One region of the Candidatus Pantoea soli genome, then DNA from elsewhere that is predicted to be linked to it. Evidence: predicted binding sites of a transcription regulator. Region 1 holds the regulator's gene; each other region holds the start of a gene.
What was found. The regulator PurR, encoded in region 1, represses purine synthesis genes. The targets are predictions, from matches to a motif close to CANGCAAACGTTTGCNTG.
Positions count from the first base shown of each region.

Region 2: carA (glutamine-hydrolyzing carbamoyl-phosphate synthase small subunit) is a predicted target of PurR. The motif match lies at 1,761-1,778, and genes of this name have one in related genera.
Region 3: cvpA (colicin V production protein) is a predicted target of PurR. The motif match lies at 3,234-3,251, and genes of this name have one in related genera.
Region 4: galS (HTH-type transcriptional regulator GalS) is a predicted target of PurR. The motif match lies at 3,715-3,732, and genes of this name have one in related genera.

Region 1 is NZ_CP032702.1:1,658,654-1,664,487, reverse strand. It holds gene rnt (ribonuclease T) at 1-74, shown strand, start outside; gene D8B20_RS07770 (Grx4 family monothiol glutaredoxin) at 132-464, opposite strand; gene D8B20_RS07765 (C40 family peptidase) at 831-1,622, shown strand; gene cydH (cytochrome bd-I oxidase subunit CydH) at 1,686-1,775, opposite strand; gene purR (HTH-type transcriptional repressor PurR) at 2,049-3,074, shown strand; gene punR (DNA-binding transcriptional activator PunR) at 3,071-3,982, opposite strand; gene punC (purine nucleoside transporter PunC) at 4,092-5,294, shown strand; gene cfa (cyclopropane fatty acyl phospholipid synthase) at 5,606-5,834, shown strand, end outside.
Region 2 is NZ_CP032702.1:678,825-684,658, forward strand. It holds gene ispH (4-hydroxy-3-methylbut-2-enyl diphosphate reductase) at 1-506, shown strand, start outside; gene dapB (4-hydroxy-tetrahydrodipicolinate reductase) at 716-1,528, shown strand; gene carA (glutamine-hydrolyzing carbamoyl-phosphate synthase small subunit) at 2,001-3,149, shown strand; gene carB (carbamoyl-phosphate synthase large subunit) at 3,163-5,834, shown strand, end outside.
Region 3 is NZ_CP032702.1:2,549,107-2,554,940, reverse strand. It holds gene accD (acetyl-CoA carboxylase, carboxyltransferase subunit beta) at 28-933, shown strand; gene folC (bifunctional tetrahydrofolate synthase/dihydrofolate synthase) at 1,005-2,273, shown strand; gene dedD (cell division protein DedD) at 2,263-3,063, shown strand; gene cvpA (colicin V production protein) at 3,314-3,799, shown strand; gene purF (amidophosphoribosyltransferase) at 3,836-5,353, shown strand; gene D8B20_RS11820 (UbiX family flavin prenyltransferase) at 5,468-5,834, shown strand, end outside.
Region 4 is NZ_CP032702.1:2,431,764-2,437,597, reverse strand. It holds gene ptrR (putrescine utilization regulator PtrR) at 1-445, opposite strand, end outside; gene D8B20_RS11325 (YbfB/YjiJ family MFS transporter) at 549-1,679, shown strand; gene folE (GTP cyclohydrolase I FolE) at 1,805-2,470, shown strand; gene yeiB (DUF418 domain-containing protein YeiB) at 2,525-3,685, shown strand; gene galS (HTH-type transcriptional regulator GalS) at 3,828-4,868, shown strand; gene mglB (galactose/glucose ABC transporter substrate-binding protein MglB) at 5,174-5,834, shown strand, end outside.

The sequences.
Region 1 (5,834 bases):
ATCGCTGGAAACGTCTGGGCGGCTGGCCGCTGGCGATGCAGGAAGCACCGGCCGAAGACGACGCCGCCCTCTGACTGCGCAGAAAAGAAAAAGGCCGACAGAGGTCGGCCTTTATAGCGCTTTCGCTTCGCTTATTCCGCTTCTTTGTGTTTCTCAGCGGTCTCTTTGATCAGTGGCTGCAGTTCGCCACGCTGGAACATTTCGACGATGATGTCGCAGCCGCCGACCAGTTCACCATCCACCCACAGCTGCGGGAATGTTGGCCAGTTAGCGTACTTAGGTAATTCAGCACGGATATCCGGATTCTGCAGGATATCCACATACGCGAAGCGCTCACCACAGGCAGACAGCGCCTGCACCGCCTGCGCAGAGAAGCCGCAGCTTGGCAGCTTTGGCGACCCTTTCATATACAGCAGGATCGGGTTTTCTGCGATCTGGCGCTGAATTTTTTCAACAGTACTCATTTTTGCCTTCCTTAATCCTTCACTTCGTGTTTGTTTATTGTAGCGACTTCGCCCCGCGACTGAAAACGGGATTTTGCCCCGCGACAGTGCGATCGCCATCTTTGTTAAGCGGATGACTGAACGATAACATTTTCATATCATTAACAGGCATTAATCAATTAATAATTAGCAATAATTTCGCTGGCTTAACCGGCTGAAATCGCTCATTTTTGCCACAAATTCAGTGCCGTAACAGATTAATGGAAAAAGCCCTTACCTTTTAGAAAAAAAGTGGATTAGAATTGCCCTGGCTCTGATTTTTGATCAGATTTTTCTAACTTTTCCGCAGCCTGTGCCTGAGCAGCCTGCTTAACCTGTAACCGGACTATGCGTTTACTGATTACGCTTTTCATACTGGCTTTTGCCCAACTGTTCGTTAATGTGGCTTCTGCATCCCCGCACACGCCGGTTAATGCCAGTCTGCAGAAGACTGAGAAAAAAAGTGCGCGTGACGATGAGCGCCGCAAGCGACGTCCGGTGAAGACCACCACAAAAAAATCCCGTCTGACGTCGGTGCAGAAATTTAAACTAAAAAAGCAGCAGAAAACCGCCACCGCACTGCAGAAAACCACCAGCCGTCGCGCCCCCCTGAAACTCAGCGGTAAAAAATATGGTCATCAGCGCCTGGCGAAAGCCGCTGCCGCGGCAGAGGCCGATGACGAGGTTCAGGGCCTGACCGGCATTAAAATGAGCAAGTCTCACCGCCTGCGCTATCAGAAAGCGCGTGAAACGGCGATGAATAAACTGATGGGACAGCTGGGTAAGCCTTATCAGTGGGGCGGCACCTCGCCGCATACCGGTTTCGATTGCAGCGGTTTGGTGTGGTACGCCTATAAAGACCTCGTCAAATTCAAACTGCCGCGCACCGCCAATGAAATGTATCATCTGCGCGATGCGGCCCCGATCAAACGCGAGCTGCTGGAGAAAGGCGATCTGGTCTTCTTCCGCATTAATAACCGCGGTGCTGCCGATCACGTCGGCGTCTATCTGGGCAACGGCAAGTTCATTCAGTCGCCGCGTACCGGTAAAGATATTCAAATCAGTGCGCTAAGCGAAGATTACTGGCAGAAACACTATGTAGGCGCGCGCCGCATGATGACACCTAAAACCATTCGCTAAGCGTTGCGTTGCGCAAGCAAGCAAAGAAAAGCCGGCGGCTGTTGCTCAGCGCCGGCTTTTTTATTAGTGCAGAATTGCCGTAAAACTGAAGGCCACAATCATCATCAGCGCCGCGACCGTGGTCATTAACGCCAGCTTCATCTCCGTACTCATCCTTGCTCCATAGCCACACTGTTATCATGGTTAAAGAATTTTCGCACAGCAACCGGCAAAAATCTCGTGTTATCCGCGCCAGCTTGCTAGAATCGCCGCCTTTCGTTGCGCAACAGGTTTTGCGCATGCTGCATTGACAGCCTGCGAACGCGTTTTCTTTGCCCCTGAAACGCCGGTTTTCCGGCCAAAACGGGGTAAAATACCCTTCGCAGACGCAAACGTTTAACAATATACTTATCAGTAAGTTGCGATAAGCCCAGGAGTACCATTCAGATGGCAACAATTAAAGATGTGGCGAAACGCGCCGGTGTCTCAACCACCACGGTTTCGCATGTCATCAACAAAACGCGCTTCGTTGCTGAAGAGACGCGCAACGCCGTATGGGAAGCGATCAAAGCACTGCACTATTCACCCAGCGCCGTGGCGCGCAGTCTGAAGGTGAACCACACCAAAACGCTGGGGCTGCTGGCCACCTCCAGCGAAGCGCCCTATTTTGCCGAGATTATCGAAGCGGTGGAAAATCACTGTTTTGACCGCGGTTATACCCTGATCCTCGGTAACGCGCATAACGACCTGCAAAAACAGCGCGCCTATCTGTCGATGATGGCGCAAAAACGCGTGGACGGGCTGCTGGTGATGTGCTCAGAGTATCCGGACGATCTGCTGCAGATGCTGGAAGAGAACCGTAACATTCCCATGGTGGTGATGGACTGGGGCGAATCGCGCGGCGATTTTACCGATACCGTGCAGGATAATGCGTTTCACGGCGGCTATCTCGCCGGACGCTATCTGATTGAGCGCGGCCACCGTGATATCGGGGCGATTCCGGGCCAGATGGAACGCAATACCGGGGGCGGACGCCACGCTGGTTTTTTACAGGCGATGCATGAAGCGGGCATTACCGTGCGTCAGGAGTGGATTGTGCAGGGCGACTTTGAGCCGGAATCCGGTTATCAGGCGATGCAGCAGATCCTCAACCAGAAGCAGCGCCCTACTGCCGTGTTCTGCGGCGGTGACATCATGGCGATGGGCGCAATCTGTGCGGCTGATGAGATGGGGCTGCGCGTGCCGCAGGATATTTCCGTCATCGGTTACGATAACGTGCGCAACGCGCGCTACTTCACGCCCGCGCTGACCACGGTCCATCAGCCCAAAGCCCAGCTGGGGGAAAAAGCGCTTGAGATGCTGCTGGATCGCATTACCAGCAAGCGCGAAGAGCCGCAAACCATTGAAGTGCAGCCTACGCTGATTGAACGCCGTTCGGTCGCGGATGGCCCGTTCCGCGACTATCGCCGTTAAGTGCGCGTCTCGCTGAGCCATTCCTGGTTCAGCGTTTCCGCATCCCCCAGATAACTCAGCAGCCAGTCCAGCGCCGGTGAGTCACCCTGTTCTGACCAGCTGACACAGCAGGGGCTGTCCGGAAAAGCCTGCGGCAGCGTCAGTTCCGTCAGGGCGCCGCTGTCCAGCAGCGGCCGCGCTAAATGGCCGGGGATCATGCCCACGCACAAGCCGGCCTGCAGACAGTCCAGCCCGGTTTCCCACTCCGGCACCACCAGCCGGCGCTGGTTATCCAGCGTCCAGGTCATGCGGCGCGGTAAGGCGCGCGAGGTGTCTTCCAGCACCAGCGACGGCCAGGCGCGCAGCGTCTCGTCGTCAAGCTGTGTGCTGCCAGCCAGCGGGTGATCGGGGCTGACCACGCAGCGCCAGTTAAGCGCCCCCATATCCTGAAAGGCAAAACGACCGCCCACCGGAATCGCCTGCGTCGCGCCAATCGCCACGTCAACGCGCCCGTCAGCCAGCGCATCCCACACGCCGTTGAACACTTCGTAACTGATGATCAACTCCATATCGGGAAAATGACGATAAAAATCCTTCACCAGCTGTCGCGTACGCTGCGGTTTGACAATGCAGTCCACGGCGATACTCAGCTGACCGCGCCAGCCGTTGGCCAGCTGCTGACACTGGCGGCGGGTTGCCAGCATTTTTTTGATAACAGATCGTCCTTCGCGCACAAAATGCTCGCCAGCCGGCGTCAGCACCACTTCCCGGTGCTGGCGTTCAAACAGCGGCACCGCCAGCCAGCTTTCCAGCTGGCGCACGGTATAGCTGATGGCAGAAGGCACGCGGTGCAGCTCCTGCGCTGCGGCGCTGAAGCTGCCCGTGCGCGCAACCGCATCGGCCACTTCCAAAGCGTATTCAGACCACATTTTTTTGCCTGCAAAAATTTTGATAGCACAATGCAAATATTAGCGTTTCACAAAGCTGGCTGCACCCTTTTACACTGCCCGCCGTTCACCCTGTCGAATGAGAATCACTATGTTGTCATCAAAAGGATTTCTGCCCTATCTGGCCGTGCTGAGTATGCTTGGCTTTCTCGCCACGGATATGTATCTGCCAGCGTTTGGCGATATGCAGCGCGATTTCGCGACCGCCCCCGGTACCATCAGTGCCAGCCTCAGTGTGTTCCTGGGCGGCTTTGCCTGTGCTCAGGTATTGTGGGGTGCCCTGTCAGACCGCATTGGCCGCAAACCGGTGCTGCTGGCTGGCCTGACGCTGTTTGCCGTCAGTTGCCTCGCGATGTTGTGGGTCAGCGATGTCTGGCTGATGCTGGCGCTGCGCTTTATCCAGGCGGTTGGCGTGTGTGCGGCAGCGGTGAGCTGGCAGGCGCTGGTGGTCGATCGCTATCCGAAAGCGCAGGCCAATAAAGTGTTCGCCACGATTATGCCCCTGGTTGCGCTCTCACCGGCGCTGGCACCGCTGCTGGGTGCCTGGCTGATGAATCATTTTGACTGGCGTACGATTTTTCTGGTGCTGGCGCTGGTGACCGGCGTGCTGCTATGCGGCACGCTGCGCCTGCGCGCGCCTGCGCCGCAGCAGCGCGATCGGGGCGAGCAGCCCGGCTGGCTCACGCTGCTCGCTGCCCGGGTTTACAGCGGTAATGTGCTGATTTACTCCGCCTGTTCAGCCAGCTTTTTTGCCTGGCTGACCGGTTCCCCCTTTATCCTCGCTGCGGCGGGGCTGAGTCCGGCTGACATCGGCCTGAGCTACATTCCGCAGACCATCGCCTTCCTCGTCGGCGGCTTTGGCTGCCGCGCGCTGCTGAATCGTTTTCAGGGTGCACAGCTGCTGCCGTGGCTGCTGCTGGTTTACAGCCTGAGCATCATCAGCCTGTTCGCCGTGGCGCTGCTGCCTGCGCCACCACTGGCTGGCCTGCTGCTACCGTTCTGTGGTATGGCGCTGGCTAACGGCGCGATTTACCCGATTGTGGTTGCCAGCGCGCTGGCCCCGTTCCCACAGGCCACCGGCAAAGCGGCCGGCCTGCAGAACCTGCTGCAGCTTGGTCTCTGTTTTCTGGCCAGCCTGATTGTCTCATCCGGCCTGCAACATGCGCTGTATCACACTACACTGGTAATGGTGATCACTGTCGCACTGGCGTGGGCAGGCTATCTCTGGCAACGTACCGCTGTCGCACAAAGTGACGTTGCTGACCCTGCCCGCCCCTGCGAAGATACGCTTTGATGCAACGCTTATCGTTAGCATGATAACGATAAGCCGTTGAATATTGACCCACGTGAGCATATACTCGGTGGGTCAGCATTTCTGTAACAAATCAATAACATAATTGCCTTATTTATTCGCGACTCTGTCGCTGGGATGGCGTCTGCGCGGGCATCTTTCTGCGATGCTGTGCCGGACATTTCTGTTGAGATCTCTACCTCTGTAAAACGTCGACTATCTGGCGCACGGATCTTCCGTGAGTTCTCTCACAGGCCTGGGGAATTTGACTATTCTCTTTCTCAGGTTTAAATCGGAAAGGTGATGGAGAAGCTATGAGTTCATCGTGTATAGAAGAAGTGAGCCTTGAAGAAAACCAATGGTTTCGTATCGCCCATGAGCTGCTGGAGCGGGCAGATATCCACATCAATGGCACACGCCCCTGGGATATTCAGGTAAAACATCCGGATTTTTTTAAACGGGTCCTGCAGGAGGGATCGCTGGGCCTTGGCGAGAGTTACATGGACGGCTGGTGGGAGTGTGAGCGTCTCGACATGTTCTTCC
Region 2 (5,834 bases), 980 kb from region 1:
ACGTGTTTAAGCTGACGGTAAAAGATGAGAACAACCTGTGCTTCATGACGCAGACCACCCTGTCCGTCGACGATACCTCAGACGTCATTGACGCGCTGCGCCAGCGCTTTCCGGCCATTATCGGGCCACGCAAAGACGATATCTGCTACGCCACCACTAACCGTCAGGAAGCCGTGCGCGTGCTGGCTCAGGATGCAGAAGTGGTGCTGGTGGTTGGCTCAAAAAATTCATCCAACTCCAACCGCCTGGCGGAGCTGGCACAGCGTGCCGGGCGTCTGGCGAAGCTGATTGATTCAGCAGATGACATTCAGGAAGAGTGGGTGACCGGCGTAAAATGCATCGGTGTCACCGCCGGCGCGTCCGCACCGGATATTCTGGTGCAGCAGGTGATTCAGCGTTTGCGTGAACTGGGCGGTGATGCCGCCGTTGAGCTGATTGGCCGCGAAGAGAACATTGTCTTTGAAGTGCCGAAAGAGCTGCGCGTGGATGTGCGCGAGGTGCAGTAAAGGTTTATCAGCATAATCAACAGGCCGACGCAGTTCGGCCTTTTCTTTATCTGTTATCCGCCCCGCCGCGGGCAGGATTGCTTTTACTGATAATGCACCAGGGCTGTCGTGAAATTCTTATATCCCTTTTTTATTGTGGCGTGACGGTTATCTGACCGTTAACCTGTTTACGCTTTGCATGCATAGTTTTGTATCAGGAATGAATAAATATGAGTGAAATCCGCATTGCTATTGTGGGCGCACCGGGTCGCATGGGACGCAATCTGATTGAGGCCGTACACCAGGCGGAAGGCGTTACGCTGGGAGCGGCACTGGCACGCAGCGGCGCTTCGCTGCTGGGCGTGGATGCCGGCGAACTGGCGGGTATTGGGAAAACCGGCGTGATCATCACCGACGATCTGCTGAGCGTAGTCGATGATTTTGACGTGCTGATTGATTTTACCCGTCCGGAAGGCACGCTGGAGTATCTGGCGTTCTGTCGTCAGCACCGGAAGGCAATGGTGATCGGCACCACCGGCTTTGATGAGGCAGGTAAAGCGGCGATTCGTGCCGCTGCCGATGACATCGGTATTGTGTTTGCGGCTAACTTCAGCGTCGGGGTGAATCTGGTGCTGAACCTGCTGCAGCAGGCAGCAAAGGTGATGGGGGACTACGCCGATATCGAAATTACCGAAGCGCATCATCGTCATAAAGTCGATGCCCCTTCCGGCACCGCGCTGGCGATGGGGGAAGCGATTGCCGACGCGATGAAGTGGAAGCTGGATGAGCACGCCGTGTACGCCCGGGAAGGTCATACCGGTGAGCGCAAAGCGCAGACAATTGGCTTTGCCACCGTGCGTGCCGGCGATATCGTTGGTGAGCATACGGCGATGTTTGCTGATATTGGCGAACGTGTGGAGATTACGCACAAGGCTTCCAGTCGCATGACCTTTGCAAAAGGTGCCGTTAAGGCTGCGGAGTGGGTTATGTCGCGTAAAAGCGGGCTTTATGATATGCGTGATGTGCTGAATCTGACAAACTGATAAGTGTGTTGAGCCATCGTGATGTGGTGATTTCAATCATTAATGCGTTGATTGACAAGGGCAATGTGATCATTGCCCTTTATTTTATGCATTAAATGCAGTTACGCTTATTTTTATTTATGAGATTGTTATTTTTACATGTTTTCCTCGTGTATAGAGCTTACTTAACGCCAATTTTGACCATTTGGTCAAAATTAACTGTCCTGACCGAACATTTTTCGGTTATTTCAGTCAGGCAACCGATTATTTCCCCGTGATACTTCTCTCTTTTGGTGCCTGGTTCGCTTTTTTACCTTCAGAGGCCCGAAAAACACAAAAAAATAGCCCCTCAGGGTAGACAATAAGCAGGTCGATCATTAGAATGCGCGCAATTTGCCAAAAATCGAGCAGTCAGGCGGTTTTTACGTTGATTCAGGGCAGTATTTTGAATTAATATGCAGATATTGTGACTGTTTATTCCCTGGAGGATGTTTTGATTAAGTCAGCGCTCTTGGTTCTGGAAGACGGAACCCAATTCCACGGTCGGGCCATCGGGGCAACGGGATCGGCAGTGGGGGAGGTCGTTTTCAACACGTCAATGACCGGTTATCAAGAAATCCTCACTGATCCCTCCTATTCCCGCCAGATCGTCACCCTTACTTATCCCCATATCGGCAATGTTGGTGCTAACGCCGCCGATGAAGAATCCAGTCAAATCCATGCTCAGGGCCTCGTGATTCGCGACCTGCCGCTGATTACCAGTAACTTCCGCAGTGAAGAGAGCCTGTCAGCGTATCTGCAGCGCAATAACATTGTGGGCATTGCCGATATCGATACCCGTAAGCTGACCCGTCTGCTGCGCGAAAAAGGCGCGCTGAATGGCTGCATTATTGCCGGTGATAATCCGGATGCTGCGCTGGCGCTGCAAAAGGCACAGGCGTTTCCTGGCCTGAAAGGCATGGATCTGGCAAAAGAAGTGACAACCGCAGAAACCTACGCCTGGCAGCAGGGCAGCTGGACGCTGAAAGCCGGCCTGCCGGAGCAGCAGCGCGCAGATTCGCTGCCGTTCCATGTGGTGGCCTATGACTACGGCGCAAAACGCAACATCCTGCGTATGCTGGTGGATCGCGGCTGCCGCCTGACGGTGGTACCGGCACAGACGCCGGCGGAAGACGTTCTGGCGCTCAATCCGGACGGCATTTTCCTGTCAAACGGCCCTGGCGATCCGGAGCCCTGTGATTACGCCATCCGCGCCATCCAGGCGTTTCTGCAAACCGAGATTCCGGTGTTCGGCATCTGCCTTGGCCACCAGCTGCTGGCGCTGGCCAGCGGGGCAAAAACCGTGAAGATGAAGCTGGGCCACCACGGCGGCAACCATCCGGTGAAAGACCTTGATAACAACAGGGTGATGATCACTGCACAGAACCACGGTTTTGCCGTGGATGACAGCAACCTGCCGGCCAACCTGCGCGTCACGCACGTTTCGCTGTTTGACCAGACGGTGCAGGGCATTCACCGCACCGACAAACCGGCTTTCAGCTTCCAGGGACACCCGGAAGCCAGCCCAGGCCCGCACGATGCGGCGCCGCTGTTCGATCACTTTATCGAACTGATCGAAGCTTACCGTTCTCACGCGAAGTAATCAGGAGCCCACGATGCCAAAACGTACTGACATAAAATCCATCCTGATCCTTGGCGCTGGCCCGATTGTGATTGGCCAGGCATGTGAATTTGACTACTCCGGTGCGCAGGCGTGTAAAGCGCTGCGCGAAGAGGGCTACCGCGTCATTCTGGTGAACTCCAACCCGGCGACCATTATGACCGACCCGGAAATGGCCGATGCGACCTACATTGAGCCGATCCACTGGGAAGTGGTGCGCAAAATCATTGAAAAAGAGCGTCCGGATGCCGTGCTGCCTACCATGGGCGGCCAGACGGCGCTGAACTGTGCGCTGGAGCTGGAACGCCAGGGCGTACTGGAAGAGTTTGGTGTCACCATGATTGGTGCCACCGCGGATGCCATTGATAAAGCCGAAGATCGCCGTCGTTTTGACGTGGCGATGAAGAGTATCGGTCTGGATACTGCCCGCTCTGGTATCGCTCATACCATGGAAGAAGCACTGAAAGTGGCAGAAGAGGTCGGCTTCCCGTGCATTATTCGTCCGTCCTTTACCATGGGTGGCACTGGCGGCGGTATCGCGTATAACCGTGAAGAGTTTGAAGAGATTTGCGAGCGCGGCCTGGACCTGTCGCCCACCAATGAGTTGCTGATTGATGAGTCGCTGATTGGCTGGAAAGAGTATGAGATGGAAGTGGTGCGTGATAAGAACGATAACTGCATCATCGTCTGCTCGATCGAAAACTTTGACGCCATGGGCATTCACACCGGCGACTCCATTACCGTCGCGCCGGCGCAGACCCTGACCGATAAAGAGTACCAAATCATGCGTAACGCCTCACTGGCGGTACTGCGTGAAATTGGCGTGGAAACCGGTGGCTCCAACGTGCAGTTCTCGGTCAACCCGAAGGACGGCCGTCTGATTGTGATTGAGATGAACCCGCGCGTGTCACGTTCTTCGGCACTGGCGTCAAAAGCCACCGGCTTCCCGATTGCCAAAGTCGCGGCGAAACTGGCGGTGGGCTTTACCCTTGATGAACTGATGAATGACATCACCGGTGGTCGTACGCCGGCGTCGTTTGAACCCTCTATCGACTACGTCGTGACCAAAATCCCACGCTTCAACTTCGAGAAGTTCGCCGGCGCCAACGATCGCCTGACCACGCAGATGAAATCGGTCGGGGAAGTGATGGCGATTGGCCGCACCTTCCAGGAGTCGATGCAGAAAGCCCTGCGCGGACTGGAAGTGGGCGCGAACGGCTTTGACCCGAAAGTGAACCTTGACGATGCCGATGCGCTGACGCGTATCCGTCGCGAGCTGAAAGATGCAGGTTCGGACCGTATCTGGTACATCGCCGACGCGTTCCGTGCCGGGATGTCAGTGGACGGCGTGTTTAACCTCACCAACATTGACCGCTGGTTCCTGGTGCAGATTGAAGAGCTGGTGCGCCTGGAAGAGCAGGTTGCGCGCGAAGGCGTCAACGCGCTGGACGCGGCCTTCCTGCGTGCGCTGAAGCGCAAGGGCTTTGCCGATGCACGTCTGGCCGCGCTGGCGGGTGTGGCAGAAGGCGAAATCCGTAAGCTGCGTCAGCAGTACAACCTGCACCCGGTTTATAAACGCGTGGACACCTGCGCCGCTGAGTTTGCCACCGATACCGCCTATATGTACTCCACTTATGAAGAAGAGTGCGAAGCAAATCCAACCCACGGCCGTGACAAAATCATGGTGCTGGGCGGCGGGCCAAACCGTATCGGTCAGGGCATTGAATTTGACTACTGCTGCGTGCATGCCGCACTGGCGCTGCGCGAAGACGGTTACGAAACCATTATGGTGAACTGTAACCCGGAAACCGTTTCAACCGACTACGATACCTCCGATCGCCTCTACTTTGAGCCGGTGACGCTGGAAGACGTGCTGGAAATCGTACGCATCGAGCAGCCAAAAGGCGTCATTGTACAGTACGGCGGCCAGACGCCGCTGAAACTGGCGCGCGCGCTGGAAGCAGCAGGCGTGCCGGTCATCGGCACCAGCCCGGATGCCATTGACCGTGCGGAGGACCGTGAGCGCTTCCAGCAGGCGGTTGAGCGCCTGAGCCTGAAGCAGCCGGCCAACGCCACCGTGACGACGCTGGAGCAGGCGGTGGAAAAAGCGGTCGGTATCGGCTATCCGCTGGTGGTGCGTCCTTCCTATGTGCTGGGCGGACGCGCAATGGAAATCGTCTACGATGAAGTTGACCTGAAGCGCTACTTCCAGACCGCGGTATCGGTCTCTAACGATGCGCCGGTTCTGCTGGATCGCTTCCTGGATGATGCGGTCGAAGTTGACGTTGACGCCATCTGCGACGGTGAACGCGTGCTGATTGGCGGCATTATGGAACACATCGAACAGGCGGGCGTGCACTCCGGTGACTCAGCCTGTTCGCTGCCTGCTTATACGCTGAGCACCGATATCCAGAACGTTATGCGTCAGCAGGTGGAAAAGCTGGCTTTTGAACTGAACGTACGCGGCCTGATGAACGTGCAGTTCGCGGTGAAGGACAACGAGGTTTACCTGATTGAAGTGAACCCGCGTGCCGCGCGTACCGTGCCGTTTGTGTCCAAAGCCACCGGCGTGCCGCTGGCGAAAGTCGCCGCGCGCGTCATGGCGGGCAAAACGCTGGCGGAGCAGGGCGTGACCGAAGAGGTGATCCCGCCTTACTACTCGGTAAA
Region 3 (5,834 bases), 890 kb from region 1:
GGTCAGCATTAAACAGAAAGGTCATCAATGAGCTGGATTGAACGCATACTGAATAAAAGCACTACCACGCCTTCGCGCAAAGCCAGCATCCCGGAAGGGGTGTGGACAAAATGCGATAGCTGTGGCCAGGTGCTGTACCGCGCCGAGCTGGAGCGCAACCTTGAAGTCTGCCCTAAGTGCGACCACCACATGCGTATGCACGCGCGCGAGCGTCTGCATAGCCTGATGGATGAAGGTTCGATGGTAGAGCTGGGAAGCGAGCTGGAACCGAAAGATCTGCTCAAATTCCGCGACTCGAAAAAGTATAAAGATCGTCTGGTGGCTGCGCAGAAAGACACCGGCGAGAAAGATGCGCTGATCGTCATGAAAGGCCAGCTGCACGGTATGCCGGTTGTGGCTGCCGCCTTTGAGTTCTCCTTTATGGGCGGCTCGATGGGTTCGGTCGTGGGTGCGCGCTTTGTTCGTGCCGTCGAGCAGGCACTGGAAGATAACTGCCCGCTGATCTGCTTCTCCGCCAGTGGCGGTGCACGTATGCAGGAAGCCCTGCAGTCGCTGATGCAGATGGCAAAAACCAGCGCTGCGCTGGCGAAAATGCAGGAGCGCGGTCTGCCGTACATCTCCGTCCTGACCGATCCCACCATGGGCGGCGTTTCTGCCAGCTTCGCGATGCTGGGCGATCTTAACGTGGCGGAACCGAAGGCGCTGATCGGCTTTGCCGGCCCGCGCGTTATCGAACAAACCGTACGTGAAAAACTGCCGCCGGGCTTCCAGCGCAGTGAGTTCCTGATTGAAAAAGGCGCGATCGACATGATTATCCGCCGTCCGGAAATGCGCTTTAAGCTGGCCAGCCTGCTGGCAAAAATGATGAACCTGCCAGCGCCGCTGCAGGATGGTGATCAGCCTGCGGCTGAGCCGGAGAGCAACGAAGCCTGACAGGCAACGGAAAGGCGCATCGTGATGCGCCTTTTTATTCATGCACTTCACCGTAAAGAGCTAACGGGCAAATGGACACTCTTCACCTTCCTCAAGCCACGTCGCCTTTGGCCACGTGGCTTCATTATCTTGAACATCTGCACTCGCAGGCCATCGAACTGGGCCTGGACCGCATTCAACGCGTTGCCGCACGTCTTGACCTGCTTAAACCCGCTCCGTTTGTCTTCACCGTCGCCGGCACCAACGGCAAAGGCACCACCTGCCGCACGCTGGAAACGCTGCTGATGGCGGCGGGCTACCGCGTGGGCGTTTACAGCTCACCGCATCTGGTGCGTTACACCGAGCGCGTGCGCGTGCAGGGCGAAGAGCTGGATGAGGCGCTGCACAGCGCCAGCTTTGCCGCCATTGAAGCCGGACGGGGCGACATTTCCCTGACCTATTTTGAGTTTGGCACCCTGTCGGCGCTGAATCTGTTCCGCGACGCGCAGCTTGATGTGGTGATTCTGGAGGTCGGGCTGGGCGGGCGGCTGGACGCCACCAATATCGTCGATGCTGACGTGGCGGTCATTACCAGCATTGCACTCGATCATACCGACTGGCTGGGCCCGGATCGCGAAAGCATTGGCCGGGAAAAAGCCGGCGTGTTCCGCCGCGGCAAACCGGCGGTGGTCGGCGAGCCCGCGATGCCGCACACCATTGCTGAGGTGGCGGCGGAGAAAGGGGCGCAGCTGCTGCAGATCAATCGCGACTGGCAGTGGCAGCAGCAGGGTGACCGCTGGACGCTGCAGGATGCGCACGGCACGCTGCGTGACCTGCCGCTGCCGCAGGTGCCGCTGCCGAATGCGGCCACCGCGCTGGCGGCGCTGCGCGCTTCCGGACTGGCGGTCAGCGAGGCGGTGATCCGCACCGCGCTGCCGCAGGCGCTGCTGCCGGGGCGTTTCCAGACGGTGAGCGAAGCCCCGCGGGTGATCCTGGATGTGGCGCACAATCCGCACGCCGCCCACTATCTGGCTTCGCGTCTGGCAGAGCTGCCTGCGCACGGCACGGTGCATGCGGTGGTGGGTATGCTGCATGACAAAGATATCGCCGGTACGCTGGCGGCGCTGGCACCGCAGGTGGATCGCTGGTACTGCGCGCCGCTGGACGGCCCGCGCGGCGCGTCGGCGCAGGCGCTGATGGCGCACCTTGATGCTGCCAGCGCGTATGCGAGTGTGGACGCGGCCTGGCAGGCTGCTCGTCAGCAGGCACAGGCGCAGGATGTGATTCTGGTGTGTGGCTCGTTCCACACCGTGGCACAGGTTATGGAATCGATGGCAGCGGAGAACGGCAGTGGCAAGTAAGTTTCAGAACCGCCTGGTCGGTACCGTGATTCTGGTGGCGATTGGCGTCATCGTGTTGCCGGGACTGCTGGACGGCAAGAAGAAGCACTATAAAGAAGAGTTCGCGGCGATCCCGCTGGTGCCCAAACCGGACGATCAGCAGGACAGTGAAATGGTGCCGCCGGTCACGCAGCCGCTGCCGTCGCAGCCGCCGGAAGGCGCGGGCAGTGCGCAGCAGTCGTCGGCCACGACCCCGGCGCAAAGCAGCGCTGCCAGCGGCAATGCCCAGCCGGTACAAAACAGCGCGCCGAGCGTGGTCACGCCACCGCCGGTGCATCAGCCGCTTCAGCCGAAAGCGCAGCCAAAAGCGGCAGAGCAGACGAAGCCGAAAGCGACAGAAGCGACGAAGCCGAAAACGCCAGAGCAGACCAGACCGAAGCAGACTGAGCCGCCGAAGGCGAAGCCGGCTGAACAGCCAAAAGTGGCTGAACAGAGCAAGCCGGTTGAGCAGAGCAAACCGGCTGAAACGGCCAAACCGGCCGAGACAGCGAAACAGAGCGAACCGGCCGGACAGGCCTTTGTGGTGCAGCTGGGCGCGCTGAAAAACGCGGCGAAAGTGAGTGAGATCGTCGCGAAGCTGCGGCTCTCTGGCTATCGCGCCTATACCGTACCCGCCACGCCGGTGCAGGGGCAGATTACCCGCATCTACGTAGGGCCGGATGCGTCGAAAGCCAAACTGCAGGGTTCACTGAGTGAGCTGCAGAGCCTCTCCGGGCTGGGCGGCGTGATTAAGCCGTACAGCACGCGCTGAGGTGCTGATAAGCCGCGCCGATGGCAGTAACAGGCGCGGCTTAGCCTCAGGTTTTTAGCGAAGCGTAAAGTTTAAATCACTTAAAATCAGTTAGTTATATAACGAGTTACGCACCGGGCGAGGAAAATTTTTTTCATCGCCCTTTTTATGGATGCAGAACGGGAAAACCCTACGCAAACGTTTTCTTTTTCTGTTAGAATGCGCCCCGAACTGGATGCAGGGGTGCAAATGCACTGTACTGGAAGCGTTCATGATCTGGATTGATTACGTCATTATTGCGGTAGTTGGTTTTTCGGCTCTGGTCAGCCTGATTCGCGGGTTTGTCCGGGAAGCCTTATCTCTTGTTACCTGGGGATGCGCGTTTTTTGTCGCCAGTCATTATTACGCCTACCTTGCAGTCTGGTTTACAGGTTTTGACGACGAACTGGTTCGCAACGGCATCGCGATTGCGGTGTTATTCATTGCCACCCTGATAGTGGGGGCCATCGTGAACTATGTGATCGGCTCGCTGGTTGAAAAAACCGGCTTGTCGGGAACCGACAGGGTGTTGGGGGTCTGTTTCGGGGCGTTGCGTGGCGTGCTGATTGTATCCGCCATTCTTTTCTTCCTTGATACATTCACCGGCTTTTCCAAAAGCCCGGACTGGCAACAGTCTCAACTCATTCCCCAGTTCAGTTACATCATCAGGTGGTTTTTCGATTACCTGAAAAGCACGTCGAGTTTTTTACCCCGGTGACACCATCGGGAGTGCGGCTAATGAGGAAATGACAACATGTGCGGTATTGTTGGTATCACCGGTTTTATGCCAGTAAACCAGTCGATCTATGACGCGTTAACGGTGCTGCAGCACCGCGGGCAGGATGCCGCCGGCATTTGTACCATCGATGCGCTGAACTGCTTCCGTCTGCGCAAGGCCAATGGCCTGGTCAGCGACGTGTTTGAAGCGCGCCACATGCAGCGTTTGCAGGGGAATATTGGCATTGGTCACGTGCGCTATCCGACAGCAGGCAGCTCCAGCGCCTCTGAAGCGCAGCCTTTCTATGTGAACTCGCCTTACGGCATCACGCTGGCGCATAACGGCAACCTGACCAACGCGCATGAACTGCGCAAGCAGCTGTTCGAAGTGGGCCGCCGTCATGTTAACACCACCTCAGATTCGGAAATTCTGCTCAATATCTTTGCGCAGGAGCTGGATCGTTTTCAGCACTATCCGCTGGAAGCCGACAACATTTTTGCCGCCGTGGCGGCGGTGCATCAGCAGGTACGCGGCGCTTACGCCGTTGTGGCGATGATCATCGGTCACGGTATGGTGGCGTTCCGCGATCCCAACGGTATCCGTCCGCTGGTGCTGGGCAAACGTGAAATTCCCGATGGCCGCGTCGAGTATATGGTGGCTTCTGAAAGCGTGGCGCTGGATACGCTGGGCTTTGAATTTATCCGGGATGTCGCGCCAGGTGAAGCGGTCTACATCACCGAGCAGGGCCAGCTTTTCACCCGGCAGTGCGCGGAGAACCCGAAAAGCAATCCGTGCCTGTTCGAGTATGTCTATTTTGCCCGTCCGGACTCGTTCCTCGATAAAATCTCCGTCTATAGCGCGCGCGTGCGCATGGGCACCAAGCTGGGTGAGAAAATCGCCCGCGAATGGGAAGATCTGGATATCGACGTGGTGATCCCGATTCCGGAAACCTCCACCGATACCGCTCTGGAAATTGCGCGCATTCTCAATAAGCCTTACCGTCAGGGCTTTGTGAAAAACCGCTACGTGGGCCGTACCTTTATCATGCCGGGCCAGCATCTGCGCCGCAGTGCCGTTCGCCGCAAGCTGAATGCGAACCGAGCTGAGTTCCGCGATAAAAACGTCCTGCTGGTTGATGACTCCATCGTGCGCGGCACCACATCCGAGCAGATCATCGAAATGGCGCGTGAAGCGGGTGCAAAGCGCGTGTACCTGGCGTCTGCTGCGCCGGAAATTCGTTTCCCGAACGTGTACGGCATTGATATGCCGAGCGCGACAGAACTGATTGCGCACGGCCGGGAAGTGGAAGAGATTCGCCAGCTGATCAAAGCGGATGCGCTGATTTTCCAGGATCTGAATGACCTGATTGAAGCCGTGCGTGAAGAGAACCCGGATATCGCCCAGTTTGAGTGCTCGGTGTTCAACGGCGTTTACGTCACCAAAGATGTCGACCAGCAGTACCTGGAGTATCTGCAGTCGCTGCGCAACGACGATGCCAAAGCGATCCAGCGTCAGACTGAAGTGGAAGGGCTGGAGCTGCACAACGAAGGCTAAGCCGACATACCTGGCAGCACAGAGCAGGGCGGGCGCAATCCCGCCCTGTTTGTTTTTGTATTTCTGCGCTGCTAACGGCTATCATTGCCGCACTCTGAATGGCAGGACTGAATTATGAAACGACTCATCATTGGTATTTCCGGCGCCAGCGGCGCAATTTACGGGGTACGCATGCTGCAGGTGCTGCAACCGCTGGCGGAGGTAGAAACCCATCTGGTGATGAGTCCCGCGGCGCGGCAGACGCTGGCGCTGGAAACCGACTACAGCGTGCGTGATGTGCAGGCGCTGGCAGATGTGGTGCATGACGTGCGCGATATCGGGGCCAGTATCTCTTCCGGCTCGTTTAAAACGCTGGGCATGGTAATTCTGCCCTGTTCGATGAAAACCCTGTCCGGCATTGTCCACAGCTACAGTGACAGTCTGCTGACGCGCGCCGCTGACGTGGTGCTGAAAGAGCAGCGCCGGCTGGTGCTGTGCGTGC
Region 4 (5,834 bases), 770 kb from region 1:
TGGCCGGGCCGTCGACCAGCGCCGCCGCCAGTGTACCGGCGCGCACTTTTTCGATAATGTCGCCGGAGGTACCGGTAATCAGCGACAGGGCGACCGTCGGATAGCGCTGGTGATAAGCCGCCAGCAGGCCGGGCAGGCGGGTGGCGGCGGTGCTCTCCATCGAACCAAAGGCAAAATTGCCGCCCGGCTCGCCCGCGCGGGCCATGTTCAGCGCTTCGTCGCTGAGGGCCAGAATGCGCTGCGCATAATTGAGGAAATTGTGGCCCATTGGCGACAGGCGAATGCGCTGCTTCTCACGAATAAACAGATCAACGCCAATTTCTTCTTCCAGCTGGCGCAACCGCGTGGTGAGATTTGACGGCACGCGATGCAGCACTTCGGCAGCACGTGCCAGCGAGCCGGTTTCGGCCACGGAACAGAACATGCGGAGCTGTACTAAATCCATATTCTCTTCTCGTAAACAACTTGGTTAATAATATTCACTTTTCGTGAGTGTAAACCTCATGCATGCTGCTGACAAGTGATAATCGGTGAGCTCTGGAGTCAGGATGGCATTACGTGTCGCGCTGAGCGCATTTTTAAGTTTAGTGGTTGCGATGGGAATTGGCCGGTTTGCGTTTACCCCGCAGGTGCCGCTGATGATTCAGGATCATCAGCTGTCGCTGACCAGCGCCAGCCTGGTGGCAGCGCTCAACTATCTGGGGTATTTGTGCGGATCGTTTGACGCGATGCGCGCGCACCGCCGCGTGGAGTGGCGCCTGCAGTCCGGCGTCTGGGGCGCGGTGGCGCTGACGCTGCTGTCAGCCTGCATCAGCGGCCCGTGGCTGCATGGTCTGGTGCGCTTTCTGATTGGTGCGGCCAGCGGCTGGGCCATGGTGCTGGTGGCGGCCTGGAGCAATGAGCAGCTGCTGCACCATGGCCGTCCCGGCTTATCTGCCGCGGTGTTTGCCGGCCCCGGTACCGGTATCTTTATCAGCGGCATGCTGGCCGTCGCGCTGCATGCCAGCGGGGCCAGCGCGGCGGCGGCCTGGGCCGTATACGGCAGCGTGGCGCTGATCTTTATCGCGGCGATTGCGCGTTTTCTGCCGCGCAGCGGCCAGCTGCACCGGCCGGACCAGGCACCGCCGGCGCTGGTGCTGAACGGCACGCTGAAGCGGCTGGTGCTGAGCTACAGCCTCGCCGGATTTGGCTACATATTACCGGCGACCTTCCTGTCACAGATGGCGGCGGCCCGCTTTCCCCACAGCGCCTTTGCGCAGTTTGTCTGGCCGGTGTTTGGCGGGGCGGCGGTCGCCGGGATTGCATTGGGCATTGTGACACGGCACTGGGGCAGCACGCCGCTGCGCCTGGCGCTGGTGCTGTGGGCGCAGGCGCTGGGCGTTATCGCGGCGCTGATTTTACCTGGCCTCAGCGGTCTGCTGCTGGCCGCGCTGCTGATTGGCGGTGGCTTTCTGTGCGTGGTGCAGCTCTCGCTGCAGTACAGCCGCGAACTGGCACCGCAGCACGCACGCTATCTGGCCGGCCTGCTGACCACCGGGTACGCCATCGGTCAGCTTGGCGGCCCGCTGCTGTCGTGGCTCGCCAGCCTGATCTGGCAGCGGCTGGATCCGGCGCTGTGGGTCGCAGGCGTAGGGTTAGTGCTGGCGGGCGCGCTGGTGCTGCGTCGCCCGGCGGCATGAAACGCTTTCATCTTCTATCGGATTGATTGCTGGATTAAGCGCGCGTTGTGTTTCACAATACGCGCTCAGAATTTCCCCCGCAGGCGCAGATCTGCGGGCGCACCACCTGCCGGAGAATGAGTACGATGAGCACCCTAAGTCAGGAAGCCGCCCTGGTTCACGAAGCGCTGCTGGCGCGTGGCCTGGAAACGCCATTACGCGCCCCGGTGCGCGATATGGACGACGAAACGCGTAAGCGCGAGATCGCCGGTCACATGACGCAAATCATGCAGTTGCTGAATCTGGATCTGGAAGATGACAGCCTGATGGAAACGCCACACCGCATCGCCAAAATGTATGTGGATGAGATTTTCTCTGGCCTCGATTACGCCAACTTCCCGAAAATCACCGTCATTGAAAACAAGATGAAAGTAGATGAGATGGTGACGGTACGCGATATCACCCTGACCAGCACCTGCGAACACCATTTTGTGATCATCGATGGCAAGGCCACGGTGGCCTATATTCCAAAAGACAAGGTGATAGGCCTGTCGAAAATCAACCGCATTGTACAGTTCTTTGCGCAGCGTCCGCAGGTGCAGGAGCGCCTGACCCAGCAGGTGCTGGTGGCGCTGCAGACACTGCTGGGCACCAATAACGTGGCGGTTTCCATTGACGCAGTGCACTACTGCGTTAAAGCGCGCGGAGTGAAGGATGCCACCAGCGCCACCACCACCACCTCGCTGGGCGGCTTGTTTAAATCCAGCCAGAACACGCGTCAGGAGTTCCTGCGCGCGGTGCGTCACAGCTAATCCCGCAGGCGGCTTCCCGGCCGCCTGTGCTTTTTCCCGCTTAAGGCCTGCTCAATGCAACGCTATCCTGCGCTGGATTTCATTCGTGGTTGCGCCATTCTCGGCATCCTGCTGCTGAACATTACCGGCTTCGCATTACCCTCTGCAGCCTATCTTAACCCGGCGTGGCAGGGCTCAATCGCGCCTGCGGACGCCTGGACGTGGGCGATTCTGGATGCCTTCGCCCAGCTGAAGTTTCTGACCCTTTTCGCGCTGCTGTTTGGTGCCGGACTGTACCTGCAGGCGCCGCGTGGCAGCCGCTGGATCGCTTCCCGCCTGACGCTGCTGGTGTTCATGGGGTTTATTCACGGCGTGTTTTTCTGGGAAGGCGATATCCTGCTGGATTACGGGCTGATTGGGCTGATTGTCTGGCGCATGCTGCGCGACGCGCCCGCAGAACGGGCGCTGTTGCACACCGGCATCCTGCTCTATCTGGTGGGCTGTGCCGTACTGCTGATATTTGGTTTGCTCGCCGGAACGCAGACGACGCGCTCATGGCTGCCGGGCGCGGCCGATCTGGAATACGAACGTTACTGGAAACTTACCGGCGGCTGGGAAGCGATTCAGAATCGCCTTGACCATCTCTCATCCGGCCTGATGGCGCTGGCGTCGCAGTATGGCTGGCAACTGGCCGGGCTGATGCTGATCGGCGGTGCGCTGATGCGCAACGGCTGGCTGCGCGGCCAGTTCAGCCTGCCGCACTACCGCCGTGCGGCACTGCTGCTGCTGGGCACCGGCTGGTTGCTCGCCATTCCGGGTATCGTCGCCCAGTGGCAGCTGGGATGGGATTTCCGCTGGACCGCCTTTTACCTGCAGATACCGCGCGATCTCGCCAGTCCGTTTATCAGCCTGGGGTACGCCGCGCTCTGTCTGGGCTTCTGGCCTGCCATTGCCGCCACGCGTATCAGTCATGCCCTTCAGTGCGTCGGTCGCATGGCGCTGAGTAACTATCTGCTGCAGACGCTGATCTGCACCACGCTGTTTTACCACATGGGCTTGTTTATGAGTTTCAGCCGCCTGCAGCTGCTGGCATGGGTACCTGCTATCTGGCTGGTCAATATCCTGTTCTCGGTACTCTGGCTGCAGCGCTTTCCCCAGGGGCCGCTGGAGTGGCTGTGGCGCAGGCTGACCCGGCTGGCGGCAGGTAAACCCGGTAATTCCTCCGTCATCAGATAATGATGTTCATCACAAAGGCGACAGAAAGCGATGTAACCGTTTTCATCCCTGTGACGTAATTCACGCAGCGCAGGGCAGCGCCCTGCCAGAATAGCGCCGTTACGCGCCAGGCGCGCCTATTCTTCCTCTGTGGAACAGCTGCATGATAACGATCCGTGATGTCGCCCGTCAGGCCGGTGTGTCCGTTGCCACCGTCTCACGTGTGCTCAATAACAGCAGTGCAGTGACCTCTGAAACCCGCGACGCTGTGCTGCAGGCGGTTGAATCGCTGGGCTATCGTCCTAACGCCAACGCCCAGGCGCTTGCCACTCAGGTCAGCGATACGATTGGCGTGGTAGTCATGGATGTCTCCGATCCCTTCTTCGGCGCGCTGGTCAAAGCGGTGGATACCGTGGCGCAGCGCGTGCAGAAGCATGTGCTAATCAGCAACTCCTGGCATCAGGAGGAGAAGGAACGTCATGCGATTGAAGTACTGATCCGCCAGCGCTGCAACGCGCTGGTGGTGCACGCGAAAACGCTTTCAGACGCTGAGCTCACGCAATTTATGGATCAGGTGCCCGGTATGATCCTGATAAACCGGGTAATTGCCGGTTACGCGCACCGCTGCGTCTGTCTGGATAACGTCACCGGCGCACAGGTGGCCACCCGCATGCTGTTACAGCAGGGCCATCAGCGCATCGGCTATCTCAGCTCCTGCCATCCGATAGAGGATGTCACGCAGCGCCGCGACGGCTGGCTGCAGGCGCTGGCAGAGCAGGGTATTCGTCCGCCAGAAGCCTGGATCGCCCATGCTGAACCGGATATGCAGGGCGGGGAAGCCGCAATGGTGGAACTGCTGGGGCGCAATCTGCATCTTACGGCAGTCTTCTCCTATAACGACGGCATGGCGGCCGGGGCGCTGACAGCGCTGAAAGACAACGGCATTCAGGTACCGCAGCATTTCTCCGTCATCGGCTTTGATGACATTCCTATTTCGCGTTACACCGATCCGCAGCTGACTACGGTGCGCTATCCCATTGTTTCAATGGCAAAACTGGCCACTGAGCTGGCGCTGCGCGGCGCGGCGGGAGAGCTGGATCCGCACGCTTCACACTGCTTCATGCCCACCCTGGTGCGGCGTCATTCCGTGGCGCAGCGGCAAATTGTGGAGTCGGTCACTAATTCAGGCGATGGCGCCATGTAACCGTTTCCAATCTGTGATTGTATTCACAGTTAATTAACAGGGCGCTCACTATGATGGCAGCGTCTTACCGGACTGAAACATTATGTAACGCCGGCATCTCCTCTTCCGGTCAGGTTTCAGTAGCCGATTGAAATGGTTCATAACACTCTTCAGGAAGCGTTTACGTACAGGGAAGTCAGGATAGCCATGGTGGTCCGGCTTTGCGTTAGCGCCAGCCCCATACAATAGCGTTTCAACCGACTGCGCTGTCTGCCCGCAGGCAAGATGGTGCGATGAAATACCCTGCATAAAAAACCGGAGATACCATGAATAAGAAGGTTTTCACGCTCACAGCACTGGTTGCCAGCATGATGTTTGGTGCAACCGCGCACGCCGCTGATACCCGCATTGGCGTGACCATTTACAAATATGACGACAACTTTATGTCGATGGTGCGCAAGGACATTGAGAAAGAAGCGAAAGCCATCGGCGGCATTCAGCTGCTGATGAATGACTCGCAGAACGACCAGTCCAAACAAAACGACCAGATTGACGTGCTGATGGCTAAGGGCGTGAAAGCGCTGGCCATCAACCTGGTAGACCCGGCCGCCGCTGCGGTCGTGATCGACAAAGCCAAAGCCAACGACGTACCGGTTGTGTTCTTCAACAAAGAGCCTAACGCACGCGTCCTGGCCAGCTATCCGAAAGCCTACTATGTCGGTACTGACTCGAAAGAGTCCGGCATCAAACAGGGCGAGCTGATTGAGAAGCACTGGAAAGCCACCCCGGCTTGGGATCTGAACAAAGATGGTCAGATTCAGTTCGTGCTGCTGAAAGGGGAGCCGGGCCATCCGGACGCTGAAGCCCGTACCAAATACGTGATTGATACCCTGAACAAAGACGGCATCAAAACCCAGCAGCTGGCTATGGATACCGCCATGTGGGATACCGCACAGGCAAAAGATAAAGTTGATGCCTGGCTCTCTG